One region of the Bradyrhizobium sp. LCT2 genome, then DNA from elsewhere that is predicted to be linked to it. Evidence: riboswitches for the same ligand, from Rfam matches in the RefSeq annotation. Region 1 holds a riboswitch; each other region holds the start of a gene.

The links. Region 1 has a riboswitch for S-adenosylmethionine ahead of EI171_RS41780 (homoserine O-acetyltransferase). Riboswitches for the same ligand answer to the same signal wherever they lie in the genome.
Region 2: another riboswitch for S-adenosylmethionine. It lies ahead of EI171_RS13535 (metallophosphoesterase); the one in region 1 lies ahead of EI171_RS41780 (homoserine O-acetyltransferase).
Region 3: another riboswitch for S-adenosylmethionine. It lies ahead of EI171_RS07955 (O-succinylhomoserine sulfhydrylase); the one in region 1 lies ahead of EI171_RS41780 (homoserine O-acetyltransferase).

What each region holds. Positions count from the first base shown of each region.
Region 1 covers NZ_CP034432.1:8,850,304-8,852,566, reverse strand. Annotated here, with positions in the region: gene hisC (histidinol-phosphate transaminase) at 1-5, opposite strand, end outside; gene EI171_RS41785 (chorismate mutase) at 38-886, opposite strand; SAM riboswitch at 1,090-1,169, shown strand; gene EI171_RS41780 (homoserine O-acetyltransferase) at 1,261-2,263, shown strand, end outside.
Region 2 covers NZ_CP034432.1:2,754,147-2,756,409, forward strand. Annotated here, with positions in the region: gene EI171_RS13530 (carboxylesterase/lipase family protein) at 1-1,239, shown strand, start outside; SAM riboswitch at 1,263-1,341, shown strand; gene EI171_RS13535 (metallophosphoesterase) at 1,389-2,135, shown strand; gene EI171_RS44735 (hypothetical protein) at 2,216-2,263, shown strand, end outside.
Region 3 covers NZ_CP034432.1:1,555,086-1,557,348, reverse strand. Annotated here, with positions in the region: gene EI171_RS07960 (2'-deoxycytidine 5'-triphosphate deaminase) at 1-866, opposite strand, end outside; SAM riboswitch at 947-1,026, shown strand; gene EI171_RS07955 (O-succinylhomoserine sulfhydrylase) at 1,101-2,263, shown strand, end outside.

The DNA.
Region 1 (2,263 bases):
GACATCTTCAACTCCGGAATGGCAGGCGGCTCGTAACTTACGATTTCGACCCGGTCGGGGGCACCGTATAGCGCGTCGCGTGGCTGCCGACGAGGGCCGTGGAGCGCACCGAGGCCCCCGCCTCGATCAGGGCAGCCTTGATCTTGTCGATGCTGCTCGCGCTCGTGACCGAGACCAGCAGCGCGGCGCCATCGAAGGCGGTATCGGGCACCGCCACGATGTCGGCGAGCGGCGACAGCGCCCGCGCGATCTCGGCATTCCACCCCGAGACGCGCACGCTGAAAGTCTCCACCTCCGTCACCAGGGCACTGTCGGCGACGCGCGAGATCGCGAACACGGGCAGCGCGGCCGGATGGTCGGCACGCTCGACGAAGGGCAGCCGCGCGATGATCTTCGGTGCGCCTTCTGCTTCCAGCTCCAGCCACCACGGGGTGCGGCTGGAAGTCGCCGAGACCAGCGCCAGATCGCCCTTGGATTTCGCGACCGCCTCGACCGCGGCCTGCGCGCTGAAATGCGCGACGTAAGGCACGGTGAAGCCGAAATGGAATCGCACGGAATCGCGCATCGCGGGCTCGCTCACCGAGATGTCGGCATGCACCGCGAACGGCGCCTGCACGTAAGTGAACGTCGCGATGATGACGCGCCAGATGCTCTCGACCGTGTCGAGCGGCAGGATGCCGCGATGGCGCTCCACGATCCGCCGCATCATGTCGGCCTCGCGCGCAGGCCGGAACGCCGAGCCCACCTCCTGGGTCTGCTTCACCTGGATCAGGCGGTCGATGATGTCGCCGCGCTGCATCAGGAGGCGATGCATGCCCTCGTCGATCGCGTCGATCTCCTTGCGCAATTCCTGCAACGATGGTGGCGCGGGCGGACGTTGGGACATATCTGGCAAGTGCTGTTGAGAGGCGTTCCAATGCGGGTCCATCAGGTCGGACCCGCCGCGGTCGATGTCTTGATTAGGCAGTCGGAGCGGCGAAAGCAAAGAGAAATGCAAAGGGAAATCGGGCCTTTTCGGCTGACGCGACGGGGACGAATTTGGTCAATCAGGACCGTATCTTGACGAAAACCGTCCAAGCCGTTAAGTTTTGCCTGTTCCGTGGTCATTTGAGCCGGCCGGCTTGCAGCCACGTTAAAAAACTCGCTAAACAGGCCGGGGACGCTTCCGATCCCGGCCGAACCTATCGTTCAGGCCGGGTTTTTTATGGCCTGATGCAAGTAGCGGTCTGAAGTCGGATCGCAAACGAGGTCGATGGTCAGATGGTTGGCGTCACGTCGATATCCAGTCCCGCGATCAGTGCCGATGAGCGGTCGCATGAGGTGGATCATCCGAGCTCGCTCGTCGCGCATTTCGGCGCTGATCAGCCGTTGCCGCTCGACTGCGGCATAGATCTCACCCCGTTCCAGATCGCCTACCAGACCTATGGCGAGCTCAACGCCGATCGCTCCAACGCGATCCTGATCTGCCATGCGCTGACCGGCGACCAGCATGTCGCCAATGTGCACCCCGTCACCGGCAAGCCCGGCTGGTGGGAAACCCTCGTCGGTGCGGGCCGTCCGCTCGATCCGAGCCAATACTTCATCATCTGCGCCAATGTGATCGGTGGCTGCATGGGCTCGACCGGGCCGGCCTCGATCAATCCCGCGACCGGCAAAGTGTGGGGCCTGGATTTCCCGGTCATCACCATCCCTGACATGGTTCGCGCGCAGGCGATGCTGATCGACCGGCTCGGCATCGACACGCTGTTCGCGGTGGTCGGCGGCTCGATGGGCGGCATGCAGGTGCTGCAATGGACGGCGGCCTACCCCGAGCGCGTGTATTCCGCGCTGGCAATTGCCTGCTCGACGCGGCACTCGGCGCAGAACATCGCCTTTCACGAGCTCGGTCGCCAGGCTGTGATGGCCGATCCCGACTGGCACAATGGCGGCTACGCCGATCGCGGCATCCATCCGCATCGCGGCCTTGCGGTCGCACGGATGGCGGCGCACATCACCTATCTCTCCGACGCGGCGCTGCATCGCAAGTTCGGCCGGCGCATGCAGGACCGCGACCTGCCGACCTTCTCGTTCGACGCCGACTTCCAGGTCGAGTCCTATCTGCGCTACCAGGGCTCGTCCTTTGTCGAGCGCTTCGACGCCAACTCCTATCTCTATCTGACGCGCGCGATGGACTATTTCGACATCGCCGGCGACCATGGCGGCGTGCTGGCGAAGGCGTTCGCGGGCATCAAGACGCGCTTCTGCGTGGTCTCCTTCACCAGCG
Region 2 (2,263 bases), 3.3 Mb from region 1:
TTCATCCATGGCGGCGCCTTCGTCACCGGCGGCGGCGCCGACTATGACGGCGCATTCCTCGCCGCGCACGGTCCGGCGGTGATCGTCACCATCAACTACCGGCTCGGCCCGCTCGGATTCCTGCAATTGCATCGCCTTGGGCTCGGCGAGGCCAACAACCTCGCGATCTCGGATTCGCTCGCCGCCCTCGACTGGGTGCGCGCCAATATCGCGGATTTCGGCGGCGATCCTGACGCGATCACGCTGTCCGGCCAGTCGGCCGGCGCCTCGATGGTGATCGCGCTCGCAACCCTGCCGCAGGCCAGAGGCAAGTTCATTCGCGCCCTCGCGCTCAGCGCGCCCGGGCGGAACATCATGAGCGCCGATCATGCCGACGACGTTGCACGCCGCGTGCTTGCCGAGCTCGAATTAGCGCACGACCCAACCGCGATTGCCTCTTTGCCACTGCCAAAGCTCTTCGCGGCGGTGGAGCGCGTCAGTCGCAGGCTTGCGGACGAGACCGAACAAGGCACCGTGTTCGGCCCGGTGCTCGACGGAATCGTGATTCCGCGCGAGCCGCGGGACGTCTTCGCCGAAGGAACCTTGCGCGACATTCCGCTCTGGCTCGGCTCCTGCCGCGACGAGATGGTGATGTTCCTGAAGAGCACGCCGCCGGCCGCGATGATCCGCACCACCGAACGACAAGTGCGCGCCGCAGTCGGCGATGCCGGCTGGCAACGTCTGCTGGCGTATTACCGCGCCACAGCGCGCGTCGACGAGGATCCGTACGAGGCGCTGCTGTCCGACGCGTTCTGGCATCGCCCCATGGCAGATCTTGCGCGGCTTCATGCCGCGGCTGGCGGCGCGGTGTGGCTGAGCCGGTTCGACCATCGCCCGGCGCTGGAGCCGTTCCTGTCGCAGGGGCCGACCCACGGTGCCGACAATGCCTGCCTCTGGGCGCACCCGCCGGATTTCATCGACCGCCCGATCCTGAAGCGCAAGGGCGGGCCGATGACGCCCGAGGATATCGAGGTCGCCGCGCGGTTTCAGGCAAGCGTGCTGCGCTTCGTCACATCCGGCGCGCCCGACATCGCGGAAGCCTGGCCGCGGTTCGAGCCGGCCAAGGAGCCGCTCGCAATCTTCGGCCAGCCGTTCCACATTGTGCCTCTCAATGAAGGCGTGCGCTCCCGCCTGTGGGCGGAGCTGTCGGCCCAACGCGGCGCGCCGCAGGCTCCGGCCGCGCGAGCGAAGATCGGTTGATCGCAGCACCTTGGTCATGTAAGCGTTCGTCCAGCGCCGATTTGATCCTCAGCTTGCGGGCGCTTCTAAAAATGCAGCTAAAGAGACCCGCTATCCCTGCATCGTCCCGCATTGGGTGAATCGTCGGCCATCTCGAATGGAGAGGCCAAGTGAAATTTGCTGCCATCGCGGATGTGCACGGAAATCGTCCGGCGCTCGAAGCCGTCCTTGCGGACATTGCTGCGCTCGGCATCAACGAGGTCGTGAACCTGGGCGACCATGTTAGCGGTCCGCTCGAAGCGGCCCGAACGGCTGACCTGCTGATGGAGCGAGGCTTTCCGTCCATCAAGGGCGATCAGGACCGCATTCTCGTGGAGCTGTGGCAGGCCGGCACATCGGCGCGCAGCGATTTCCGAGAGCTCGAACGCAAGCATTTCGAGTGGATGGCAAGCATGCCGTCCACGCTCATGTATAGGGGGCGGGCGTTCCTGTGCCATGGATCGCCAGGGAATGATGCTGCGTTCTGGCTCGACCACATCGCGGGCGACGGCTGCCCGCGTCCGAGCCGGATTGATTCTATTGAGGCCGGCGCCGAGGGGATCGACGCCGAGATCATCCTGTGCGCACACACGCACATTCCGCGCGTGGTGCGTCTGAAGGATGGCCGGCTGGTCGTCAATCCCGGCAGCGTTGGATTGCCCGGTTACGACGGGAAGATGCCCGTTCCCTACGTGGTCGAGGTCGGCACCCCTCATGCGTGTTACGCAATTCTGGAGCATGCCAACAGAGGCTGGTCCGCGACGCTCCGCTACGTGGCCTACGACACCACGGCCATGGCAGCATTGGCGCGGGCCAGGGGAATGCTCACCTGGGCGAGCGCGATTGCAACGGGCTGGGTGCAGCGGGATCACCTGTAATCTGCTTCACACGCGAATGCGCCGAGTAACGCTAGATGAAGTGAGGCCTCGCTTCCGCGCGGCCCGCTTCGGAGCTGGCGATGATTGCTGCACTGGCAAGAGCAATATCCCGCGCGACGGGAACCAAT
Region 3 (2,263 bases), 2.1 Mb from region 1:
ACCATCTCGGCTGCAAAGTCGGGTGGCACCTGCACGGCCTCTTTCGAGGCGAGGATGTAGAACTCGCCGGGATCGAGGATCAGGCTGCCGTCGGGCCGGGCCGAGATCGGCTCCCAGAAGTCCTCGACGGAATAGCCGGAGCGGCGATCGACGTCGACGACGCCGGTGTGGCGCTTGGCGCGGTAGCCGACGAAGCCGCTCGCCTTCTCGCCGGAGAGATCGACGGAGACGGCGACGCCGCCGGACAGATCGGCATCGTCGATGTCGACGAGGCGCTCGGACGCATGCAGCGCATCGAGCTCGTCGGCATTGAGGATGGCGTCACCGGTGCGGAAGCGCACCTGCGACAGGCGCGAGCCCTCGCGCACCAGGACCGGAAATGTCTTCGGGCTGATCTCGGCATAGAGCGGGCCGTGATAGCCGGCACCGATCATGTCGAAGCGGCGGGTACCGTCGGCGATCACGCGGGTGAAGACATCGAGGCGGCCGGTGGAGCTCTTGGGGTTCGCAGCCGCGACGATCTCCGGCGGCAGCGCCAGGCTCTCGAGCAGCGGCACGATGTAGACGCAGTTGGTTTCCAGCACCGCGCCGTCGGCAAGGCTGAACTCGTGCAGCTTCAATTCGTCGATGCGCTCGGCCACCGTGGCGCCGGGACCAGGCAGGAAGCTGGCGCGGACGCGATAGGCGATGTCACCGAGGCGGAGGTCGAGGCTCGCCGGCTGGATCTGGCTTTCGACGAAATCGTATGCGGGCAGGATGAGGCCCGCCTCCGCCATCGCCGCGATCATGCGGTCGGGCAGGATACCATTGGCGTCGGCGGCGATCGTGAAGCTCAACCGGGGGTCCTCGTCAGGGGTCAAACGCATCCGGACGTGCGGGAAATACTAGCCTTTTACGGCTATCCGATGGACGCCTTGACGGAAAGGCCATTGCGGAATATGAGCATCACTTATCCCGTGGTGATTTGAGCCGGCCGGCTTGCAGCCACGTTAAATAAGTCGCTAAACAGGCCGGGGACCTCTGTGATCCCGGCCCGTGGATATATCCAGGCCGGTTTTTTTGTGACCGTTTTCGACGAGACGGTCATGTCGGAGGTACCTATGTCGAAGTCGCCTGCCACTTACCGTCCCGAAACCCGCCTGGTCCATTCCGGCACCCTGCGCTCGCAATTCGGCGAGACGTCGGAGGCGCTGTTCCTGACCCAGGGCTACGTCTACAACAGCGCCGAGGAGTGCGAGGCGCGGTTCAAGGGCGAGGATCCCGGCTTCATCTATTCGCGTTATTCGAACCCGACCATCTCGATGTTCGAGCGCCGCATGATCGAGCTAGAAGGCGCCGAAGCGGCGCGTTCGGCGGCGACCGGCATGGCCGCGGTGACGACCGCGATCCTGGCGCCGCTGAAGACCGGCGACCACGTGGTCGCCTCCCGCGCGCTGTTCGGCTCGTGCCTCTACGTCATTCAGGATCTGTTGCCGCGCTACGGCATCGAGACCACGCTGGTCGACGGCCTCGATCTCGACCAGTGGCAGCGGGCCTTGCGGCCGAACACCAAGACGTTCTTCCTGGAGAGCCCGACCAATCCGACGCTCGACGTGCTCGACATCCCCGGCATCGCCGAGATCGCGCACAAGGGCGGCGCGCGGCTCGTCGTCGACAACGTGTTTGCGACGCCGATCTGGCAGAGCCCGCTCGCGCTCGGCGCCGACGTCGTGGTCTATTCCGCGACCAAGCACATCGACGGCCAGGGCCGCTGCCTCGGCGGCATCATCCTGTCGTCGGAAGCCTTCGTCGCCGAGCACCTCCACAATTTCATGCGCCAGACCGGGCCGTCGATCTCGCCGTTCAACGCCTGGGTCTTGCTCAAGGGCCTGGAGACGCTGGCCGTGCGCGTGCGCGCGCAGACCGACACCGCGGCACGCGTTGCGGAAGTGCTGGCCGGCCATCCGAAGATCTCGCGATTGATCTATCCCGGCCGCGCCGATCATCCGCAGGCAGCGCTGGTGAAGAAGCAGATGCGCGGCGGCTCGACGCTGGTCGGCTTCGAGGTCAAGGGCGGCAAGGCGGCCGCGTTCCGCGTGCTCAACGAGCTCAAGCTTGCGAAGATCTCGAACAATCTCGGCGACGCCAAGAGCCTCGTCACCCATCCGGCAACCACGACGCATCAGCGCCTGAAGCCGGAAGACCGCGCCGCGCTCGGCATCAGCGAGGGCTTCATCCGCTTCTCCGCGGGGCTGGAGCATGCGGACGATCTGATCGAGGACCT